3 regions of the Methylobacterium nodulans ORS 2060 genome follow, and region 1 is predicted to be linked to each of the others. Evidence: predicted binding sites of a transcription regulator. Region 1 holds the regulator's gene; each other region holds the start of a gene.

What was found. The regulator LexA, encoded in region 1, represses DNA repair genes until DNA is damaged. The targets are predictions, from matches to a motif close to TGTTCNNNNTGTGTTCNG.
Region 2: MNOD_RS18625 (LexA family protein) is a predicted target of LexA. The motif match lies at 1,572-1,589, and genes of this name have one in related genera.
Region 3: uvrA (excinuclease ABC subunit UvrA) is a predicted target of LexA. The motif match lies at 1,350-1,367, and genes of this name have one in related genera.

What each region holds. Positions count from the first base shown of each region.
Region 1 covers NC_011894.1:7,557,161-7,560,412, forward strand. Annotated here, with positions in the region: gene MNOD_RS35330 (heavy metal translocating P-type ATPase) at 1-24, shown strand, start outside; gene ccoS (cbb3-type cytochrome oxidase assembly protein CcoS) at 21-158, shown strand; gene MNOD_RS35340 (HD-GYP domain-containing protein) at 164-1,246, opposite strand; gene lexA (transcriptional repressor LexA) at 1,557-2,279, opposite strand; gene MNOD_RS35350 (DUF1236 domain-containing protein) at 2,785-3,120, opposite strand.
Region 2 covers NC_011894.1:4,016,567-4,019,818, reverse strand. Annotated here, with positions in the region: gene MNOD_RS18630 (hypothetical protein) at 915-1,253, shown strand; gene MNOD_RS18625 (LexA family protein) at 1,608-2,063, shown strand; partial or broken gene MNOD_RS18620 (Y-family DNA polymerase) at 2,060-3,252, shown strand, end outside.
Region 3 covers NC_011894.1:2,308,541-2,311,792, forward strand. Annotated here, with positions in the region: gene uvrA (excinuclease ABC subunit UvrA) at 1-1,232, opposite strand, end outside; gene sppA (signal peptide peptidase SppA) at 1,704-2,669, shown strand; gene ihfB (integration host factor subunit beta) at 2,746-3,066, shown strand; gene MNOD_RS10610 (LapA family protein) at 3,111-3,252, shown strand, end outside.

The sequences.
Region 1 (3,252 bases):
CTGCCGGAGGCAGCACGCCGATGAACGTCCTCATCCTGATGATCCCGATCGCCCTCTTCCTCGGCGGGATGGGGCTCTGCGCCTTCCTGTGGGCGCTGCGCAGCGGCCAGTACGACGACATCAATGGTGCCGAGCACCGGATGCTCGCGGACGATTGATCCAATTAAGGGACGGCCGCGGCGGCAAGACCCATGGCGACCGGCCTGAAGGCCGCAAGGAGCTGCCTGTCGAGCTTCTGTCCCATCCGGTCCATCGCCGCCCAGGCCTCTGCGGGACCGATCGGAGCGCGGTAGGGACGCCGCTCGGTCAGGGCCGAGCAGATGTCGCAGATCGTCACGAGCCGCACGAGATCGCCGATCGCCCCGCCGCGGAGCCCGTCGGGATAGCCCGAGCCGTCGAGCATCTCGTGGTGGTGTCGCACCACGTCGAGGATCTCGGCATCGAATCCCGGCTGCCGGGCCAGCAGCGCCGCCCCGATGACCGGATGCCTGCGCATCACCGCCATCTCCTCTGCGGAGAGGCTGCTCGGCTTGTTGAGGATGGCGAGCGGGATCCGGGCCTTGCCGACATCATGGAGCAGGGCCGCCCGCACCAGCCGCTCCTGGTCGTGCCGCCGGAATCCGAGGAGCCCGGCGAAAGCGCCCGCGTAGCCGGCCACGCCGAGCGAGTGCTGGTAGACCCCGATCTCGTGGGTGCGGATGACGTCGAGCCAGGCGCGAATTCCCGCCTCCGCTATGGCCTCCAGGACGATCTCGGTGCCGGCATCGATGTCGTCGAGGCTCAAGGCCACGCCGTTCGCGGCGGCCTGGAAGAGCCGTGAGACCAGCGCGTTGGCTTCCGCGGCCTGCGCACGGGCCTGCCGCAGCGGTTCGGCCGCGCGGGCTTCCGCCTCCGCCTCGATCAAGGCGAGGAGCGTCGCCCTGAGCTCGGCCTGGGAGGCGGTGGGCGGCAGCACCTGCGCAGCGCCGAGCGCCCGCGCCCGCGCGAGGGTGACCGGGCTGAGGTCCCGGGCGAGACAGAGGCAGGGGGCGCCGCGGGCACGCACGCGGCTCATCGCGCGCCGGATCCCCGCCAGAATGGCGGCGTCATCGAGGGCGACGTCGAGCACCGCCGCCTGGAACCGGCCCGGCGGCAGGCCTTCGCCCGGGAGCAGGGCGATGCAGGGCAGAAGGCGCGCGAGGCTGCCGGCGAGCGTTCGGGCCGTCCGCGGCTCGTCCGTGATCAGCAGGATGAATCCGTCCCGCATGGCATGCCCCGCACGATCTCCCGACCCAGGAGCCGGCTCCATGCTCCTTACCGCTGATCGCCCGATCCTCGAATAGATCGGTTAAGCTTTCCCTTGAAAGAGGGCGATTGGCGCATGTGGATTGATGAGAGGCGTCGCGGAGCGGTCGATCATCGTCGGGCCTGTCCCGCCAACGCCCGATCGAGGCCGTTCCGCAACGAAGGCGTGAATCGTTGTTGCCGCTGAACTCGCTCATGACCCTGGGTAAGGATCAAAAAAAGGCCTCCGCCATGCGGAGGCCTTGGCTTACGCCCCGTTTCGGGGGCGACGTTCAGTACTTGCGGATGAGGCTCACGAGGCGGCCCTGGATGCGGACGCGGTCCGGCCCGAGCACCCGGGTCTCGTAGGCCGGATTCGCCGCTTCGAGCGCGATGGAGGAGCCGCGGCGGCGCAGGCGCTTGAGGGTCGCCTCCTCGTCATCGATCAGCGCCACCACGATGTCGCCGGTATTGGCCGTGTCCTGGCGACGAATCACCACGAGGTCGCCGTCGAGGATGCCGGCTTCGATCATCGAGTCGCCGCGCACTTCGAGCGCGTAATGCTCGCCGCCGGCCAGAAAGTCCGGCGACATCGCCACCGTGCGGCTCTGGCTCTGGATTGCCGAGATCGGCGTGCCGGCGGCGATCCGCCCCATCACCGGAATGCTGATCGAGCGTCCGTTGTCGTCGGAACCGAGGGAGGACGGCATCGGGGCGGCCTTGGCAGCCGGCGCGGCCGTCCGTCCGCCTTCGACCACGCTGGGGGTGAAGCGCACCACCTCGCCCGAAGGAGGCACCACCGCATCGGGGATCCGAATGACCTCGATCGCGCGAGCCCGGTTCGGCAACCGCCGCAGGAAGCCGCGTTCCTCCAGGGCCGTGATCAGCCGATGAATGCCTGACTTGGACTTGAGATCGAGCGCGTCCTTCATCTCGTCGAAGGACGGGGGGACCCCCGTCTCGCGCATCCGCTGCTGGATGAAGCGGAGCAGGTCCAACTGCTTACGGGTGAGCATGGGGCACTCTCTTCGCCTGCGCCGATGCGCGATACGAAACAAATCGCGAACATGTTAGGCGTTCCTCAAGTGTTCCGCAAGCGGGTGTGTCGGGTATCTCCGCGCTCGCCGGCTTTCGGCCGGCGCTTCTCCATCCGGTCAGGCCGGGCTTCCCGGGCGGGTCCAAAGCGGGATCTGAGGCATGTTCTGGCAGGCGGTGCGGAGCGGCTGGAAGCGGACGCCGACAACTTGGCCTGAAGGGCATGGAGCCGGTGCTGGCCCGGATCGGGGCCACGAATCCTTTGCCGAGAGCGATGCGGCGCCTGCGGACCTGACGATGAGGGCGGGGCGGGAACGGGATTGCTCCGGTGCCGGGCACGACGTGAATCGCGTGGCACGGCCTGGAGGCGGCCGTGACCTGGCAGCCGGACCGGGATGGCTTACGGTCGGGCCGGGGCGCGCCCGCGCTCCCGGTCCATGGGCGGCGCTGCGGCTTTACGTGGTCCGGCAGCGCGCGGGTTCGGGGTCAGTCGATGGTGGTGATGATGCGGCGGGTGCGCGGCTCGACCACGTAGATGTCGTCGCCCGACGTCACGTAGCTGTAGCCCTTCAGGCGCGGGCTCTCCTCGATCACGGTCGGGGGCAGCGGATGAAGGTCGATGTCGGCCGGGAGCGTCGAGCCGACCGTCACGCGTTCCCGAATGCGCACGGGCGCCACGCGCTGCTCGGTGACGTACTTCTTGATGATCACGCGCTGAGGCGGGGCAATCTCGACCGGCTCCTCGGTGATCGTGACGGTCTGCGCGAGAGCGGCCCCTCCGATTAGGGTCAGAGCTGCTGCAGCAGACAATGCGCGCTTCATGAGCACCTCCAAGTTGAACAACCGTTCATCTTTCCCAAGGGGGAATGCGAGGTCGTTCAACGGTGAGGGTGTCCTCTTGTTCCGAGGGGCGTGGCTGGCCTGTGCAAGCGGCGAGGCGCCGGTGGACGGTGG
Region 2 (3,252 bases), 3.5 Mb from region 1:
CTGGTCGATGCAGTCGCCTGCGCCGAACTGTACCCTCTCGAAGGTCCGGTCGCCGATGTGCCCGAACCTGCTGATGACGCGGCCGCCGCTGTCAGATCCGCCCCTTCCTCCGGAGCGGGCCTTTGTAGCGACAAGACCGAAGGTCCGGAAGAGGTCAGCCCCGGTCATTGCAGGCGAATGGCGTAGAGAGCTGCTGTCCACCCATCACCGCCCTTCCATAGCCAAGCTGGTTGAGTTTCGAGCCTGACGCGCTCCGCACCAGAAAGCCAGCAAGCCAGCCTAGCCCCGCCGTGGCGGGCTTTTTCGGTTCCGGCATTGAGCCTGGATCTGACCGCACTCTAAGTTCTACGTGCGCACTCTAAGTTCTACGTGCGCACTCTAGGTTCTGATGGTGGCGCTCACATTTCCTAAGCCTCTAGATTTCTAAATATCAAAGTCTAGAATATCAGCATCTCCTGAGGTAAGTATTGTACAACTAGCATGATCGGTCATAGGCTGTTTGGCCTGAGTCGGACGTGCGGACAGTTCCGGGAGCCTGCAAGGTACGATCAATCGATTGAGATAAAAAGATAATTTGGTTTGCCCGGTCCGACCGGATCCGACTTCAGTTTTCCAGCCTTACGTGCAGGAGCTATATCGACACCACCCTATACTGTGATAACGTTGTGTCAGCGGCTCAACGGCAGGTGGTGTAGAGCCGGCCGAAGGCACCCATTGACGCATCTCCTGCTGCGTCGGCTGGTGCCGAGGTCTGAATCTGCGCCGCTGCCCCCCTGCCCGCTCGGGCCGCGCCATCACCCGTTTGGGTATCCGCACCGAGGTCGCCTTATATTATGTCGATCGCCGCCTCCCGGCGCGCTCGCGCGTCGTTTCGACAGCTTCCAAGGCTTCGACTTCCACGGGGGCGAACCACCGTGAGCGCCCCGCACGATCGTCGCGCATTCCTGCACGGCTTGGTGAGCCTCCCGCTGATCGGGGGCAGCATCACCCTCATCGGCAACCCAACCGGCGTGGCCGAGCCTGCTTCGGACTTCCTCCTCGAGCAGGACAGCACCTGGGTCGAGGGGGAGCGCCTTCGGATCGCGGAGGCGCGCCACGACACACGGGCGATCAGCGATCTCTTTGGCCCGGCCTACGAGTGGCAGCTCCGGGGGTGCGAGGCAGCGCCCGAGGAGGTGCGTGCCCGCGTGGCGACCCGCGCAGCCGTGGTGCTGAGTGCGGTCGGGTGCGACTGGCATGGAGGCCGGACATAAGCCCCCTCGCCTCTCTCCTGCACCTCTGGCGCCTCAAGCGCATCCAGTGGGCCATAACGGCGCTCCGGCGCCGCCTGGAGGCCTACGAGAAGGCGTACGGGCGGGGGGCTGCGCCTGCCCGGCGAGCAGGGCTGACAAGCAGAGCCTTGGTTCGCCTTCGCCTGGCCGCCGCTCATGCGCGGCCGGGCTTTCGTCGTTTCTTCTCGCCGTTTCAAGCCTCCTCATCCGACCACAGCACGTCCCGCCCTCCGTCACGGGCTACCCCCACTCTCCACGACGCCAACGCCGTTACCTTGACCCCGGAACCGCCAGCCTCTTTGTTCTCTTTTCGTTCTAGTGGGGCGGAGGGCGGACGTGAGGCTCTACTGGGTCGGCGAGCAGGCAGCAGACTGGAGTGGGCTGGTGCGCATCCCGTTCATGCGCACCACCCTCTGCGCCGGCTTCCCGTCCCCGGCCGAGGATTTCATTGAAGGCGCCCTCGAACTCCCGCGCTGGCTCGCGCCCAACCCGGCCGCGACCTTCATCTGGCGCGTGCGTAGCTGGTGCATGAAGGGCGCGGGCATCCATGACCAGGATCTGGCGGTGGTCGACCGCTCCCTCCACCCCGGCCCGGGCGCCGTCGTCGTTGCGGTCGCGAACGGCGAGATGAGCCTCAAGCGCCTCGTGCTCGACGGCAACCGCCTCGCACTCACCTTCGACAACCCCGAGATGCCCGCCTTCGGCCTCGAGGACCTGGAGGAGTGTCAGATCTGGGGCGTGCTGCTGTTCTCGGTGCGCTGGCACCACGTCCGGCCGAGCCCCGTGCGATGAGCCGCGCCCTCGCCCTGATCGACGGCAACTCCTTCTATTGCTCGTGCGAACGGGTGTTCGACCCGCGCCTTACGGGCGTGCCGGTGATCGTGCTGAGCAATAACGACGGCTGCGCCATTGCCCGCACCAGCGAGGCCAAGGCGCTCGGCATCAAGATGGGCGAGCCGTATTTCAAGCTCCGCGACCTGTGCCGCCGTGAGAAGGTGCGGGTATTCAGTAGCAACTACGCGCTCTACGGCGACATGTCGGCGAGGGCCAATGCCGTCTACCGGATCTTCGCGCCCGACGTGGAGGTTTACTCGATCGACGAGAGCTTCCTTGACCTCTCGGACGCGCACGAGCGAGAGAGGCTCGAACTCGCCCGCGACCTGCGCTCGACTGTGCGGCGCTGGACGGGCCTGCCCACCTGCGTCGGGATCGGGCCGACCAAGACGCTGGCCAAGCTGGCCAACCACATCGCCAAGAGCATCCCCGAGCTAGGGGGCGTGTGCGATCTCTCGGACGAGGACGAGCGCGCCGCTTGGCTCGTCGGCACCCAGTCGGCGAGGTGTGGGGCATCGGCCGCGCCTCGCTCGCCAAGCTCGAGGAGATGGGCATCGATACAGTCGCGGATCTGCGCGACCTCGACCCGCGCCCGGCCCGCCAGGCGCTCACGGTGGTCGGCGAGCGCATCATCCACAAACTCCGTGGCCGCGCCTGCCGCTGGAGATCGTGCCGGCTCGCCGCAAGGGCTGCGCGGTCACCCGCAGCTTCGCAAGCCGGGTCACCGAGCGAGGCGTGCTCGACCAGGCGCTCGCGGCGCATGCCACTCGCCTCGGCGAGAAGCTGCGCCGGGACGGGCTCGCCACCACCCAGCTCACCGTCTTTTACCACGCGAGCGAGCACGACCGGGGCGATCCGATGCGCTCGGTCTCAACGGTGGTGCACCTGCCGGAGGCGACGAATGACAGCCTTGCGCTGATCAGGGCCACCCGGCTTGGGGTGGAGCGCACTTGGCGCGAGCCGACGGGCGCGCCCTGGCGCTACAGCAAGGGCCGGCGTGATCACGACCGACCTCGTGCCACTGGCGGAGAGCCCGCGGGCCCTCTTCGGGGCGCTCGAGCGGGAGCGGTCGGGAGCACTGATGGCGGCGATGGATGCCTGCAACCGGCGTTTCGGACGCAGCACCGTGGTGCCGGCGCGGGCGAGG
Region 3 (3,252 bases), 2.5 Mb from region 1:
TCGCGGGCCGCATCGCTCTCGGTCTCGCGGTAGCGCCGCTCCAGGTTCGGCACGACGCCCTCGAAGGGCTTCGTCACCTCGTAGGCGCGCAGGCCGTCATTGTAGGAGAAGCGGATCGGGTCGCCATCGGAGCCGAACAGCACCACCTGCCGGGCGGCCGCGGTCAGCTTCGACCAGGGCACGTCGGTCCGGAAGCGGTAGTGCCGGGCGAGCGCGTCGAGGGTCTGACCGTAATAGGGCGAGGTGGACTTCGCCCAGGGCGCGACGGCGCCGCGGTCGAGGCTGAGGGCCTCGTCGGCGATCACCAGCGTCGGGTCGATGCGCATCTCGTGCCCGATGCCCCCGCAGGTCGGGCAGGCGCCGAACGGGTTGTTGAACGAGAACAGCCGCGGCTCGATCTCGGGGATGGTGAAGCCCGAGACCGGGCAGGCAAAGCGCGACGAGAACACGATCGGCTCCGGCGCCTCGCCCTCGGGCGCATCGGCGAGCTCGATCACCGCGATGCCGTCCGCCAGCTCGAGCGCGGTCTCGAAGGAATCCGCGAGCCGCGAGGCCATGTCGGGCCGCACCACGATCCGGTCCACCACCACGTCGATGTCGTGCTTCAGCTTCTTGTCGAGCTTAGGGATGTCGTCGATCGGGTAGTACTCGCCGTCGATGCGCAGCCGCTGGAACCCCTTCTTCTGGAACTCGGCGATCTCCTTGCGGTACTCGCCCTTGCGCCCGCGCACCACCGGCGCGAGCAGGTACGCCCGGGTCTTCTCCGGCAGCGCCAGCACCCGGTCGACCATCTGCGACACGGTCTGGCTCTCGATCGGGAGCCCGGTCGCGGGCGAATAGGGAATGCCGACCCGCGCCCATAGCAGGCGCATGTAGTCGTAGATCTCCGTGACCGTGCCGACCGTCGAGCGCGGATTCTTCGACGTGGTCTTCTGCTCGATGGAGATGGCGGGCGACAGGCCGTCGATCTGGTCGACGTCGGGCTTCGCCATCATCTCCAGGAACTGGCGGGCATAGGCGGAGAGCGACTCGACGTAGCGGCGCTGTCCCTCGGCGTAGATGGTGTCGAAGGCGAGCGACGACTTGCCCGAGCCGGACAGGCCGGTGAAGACCACGAGCCTGTCGCGCGGGATGACGAGATCGACGTTCTTGAGATTGTGCTCGCGCGCACCGCGCACCGCGATCACGCGGCCCTCCGCCGCACGGTCGAAAAGCGTGTCGAGAGGGGCCATGCGGAGGCTCGCAGCGCAGCCGGAGAGGAGGGAGCGTCAGGCCGGTTCTGGCAAGGTCCAGGCCGGCTTGGACCGGGCGAAGGTGGGAGCGGATGGGGCTCCCGCCAACCCGCGTGCTAGAACAAAATACGTACAACGGCAACCGGGGCGCGTGAGGGCTGCCCGGGCAGGGCGGCGCGGCGGATGTGCGAATCGGCCGAAGTCCGGGCCGCAGGGTCTCGGCCCGGCTGGTCGTGACGACCCGCAGCGCGGATGCCTTCCAGATCCGCATGCGCGTGCAGCGCGACTTCCGAGGCAGGCCCGCGGGATCGCGGCGGGAACGGGAGGTCATCCGGCCCGATCCCTTCATCGCGCTCTTGCCGCTGCGCGACAGGCGGGGGTAGAACAGCGCCGCGGAGCGAGGCGCACCAAGGACTTGCACCAAGCACTTGGGGGCCCGCCTCGGGTTGATCAGAAGGGTAGTAGCGCCGCATGGCCATTGATGCCGAACTTCTCCTCGACCGGCGCTCCTTACGCCGGAAGCTCTCGTTCTGGCGCGTGGTCGGAATCGGCGCGCTGATCGTCGCCGCGGGCGCGGTCGGCTGGCGGGCTGCCGGGGCGCGGGGCCCGTTCCCGGCCATCACCCCGCAGATCGCCCGCATCAGCATCGACGGCTTCATCGCCGGCAGCGAGAAGACCCGCGAGCTGATGAAGCGGGTGGGCGATTCGTCGGCCGTGTCGGGCGTGATCGTGTCGATCAATTCACCGGGCGGCACCACGACAGGCTCCGAGGAGCTGTTCCGCAACCTGCGCCAGCTCGCCGAGAAGAAGCCGGTCGTGGCCTTCGTGGACGGCACGGCGGCGTCCGGCGCCTACATCACGGCGCTCGCGGCCGATCACATCGTGGCGCGCGAGACCTCGCTCGTCGGGTCGATCGGCGTGCTGTTCCAGTATCCCGATCTCTCGGGCCTCCTCGACAAGGTCGGGGTGCGGGTCGAGCAGGTGAAGTCCTCGCCCCTCAAGGCGGAGCCGAGCGGCTTCCATCCGACCTCGCCCGAGGGGCGGGCCGCGCTCCAGGCCATCGTCGGCGACACCTATGTGTGGTTCAAGAATCTCGTGGCCGAGCGGCGCAAGCTGACGCCCGCCGAGCTCGGCGCGGTTTCGGACGGCCGGGTGTTCAGCGGGCGCCAGGGCGTCGAGCTGAAGCTGGTGGACGAGACCGGCAGCGAGCGGCAGGCGGTGGCTTGGCTGGAGCGCGAGCGCAAGGTCGCCAAGGACCTGCCCATCCGGGATTGGAAGCCGCGGAGCGATCGGACCTTCAATCTCTTCTCGGCGGCCTCGCTGCTCGGCCTTGAGGAGGTGGCGGGCCGCCTGCGCCGCACCACGGAGGACGCAGCCGCGCTCGCGCAGGGTGGCCTGCTGGCGCTCTGGCGGCCGGGCGCGGCGCCGACGCCCTGAGCCCGATCCCGCCCGTCTGGAGAGCGCCGCCGGCGCTCCGATGATCCGTCGAGACGCCTGCCCGAGACCGCACCCCATGATCAAGTCCGAGCTCGTCCTCAAGATCGCCGAGCAGAATCCGCATCTCTATCAGCGCGACGTCGAGAACATCGTGAACGCCATCCTCGACACGATCGCCGACGCGCTCGCCCGCGGCGACCGGGTGGAGCTGCGCGGCTTCGGCGCCTTCTCGGTCAAGCGCCGGGAAGCGCGGCGGGGCCGCAACCCGCGCACGGGCGCCGCCGTTGCCGTGGCCGAGAAGGCGATCCCCGTGTTCAAGACCGGCAAGGAAATGCGCCTGCGCCTGAACGCCGCCGGAATCGGCTCCGAGGCGCGGGAGCCGGCCGAGGTGCCCTGACCGCCGGGCTCCGTCCGCATTCGTCCTCTTACCCGGGCTGTCCGATGATCCGCTTCCTCAAGGGCCTGATCCTGCTTCCCATCGCCGTCGTCGTGGTGTTGCTGGCGGTCGCCAACCGCCAGGCCGTGACGGTGTCCTTCGATCCCTTCTCGCAGGGCGCTCCGGCCTTCAGCCTGACCGTGCCGC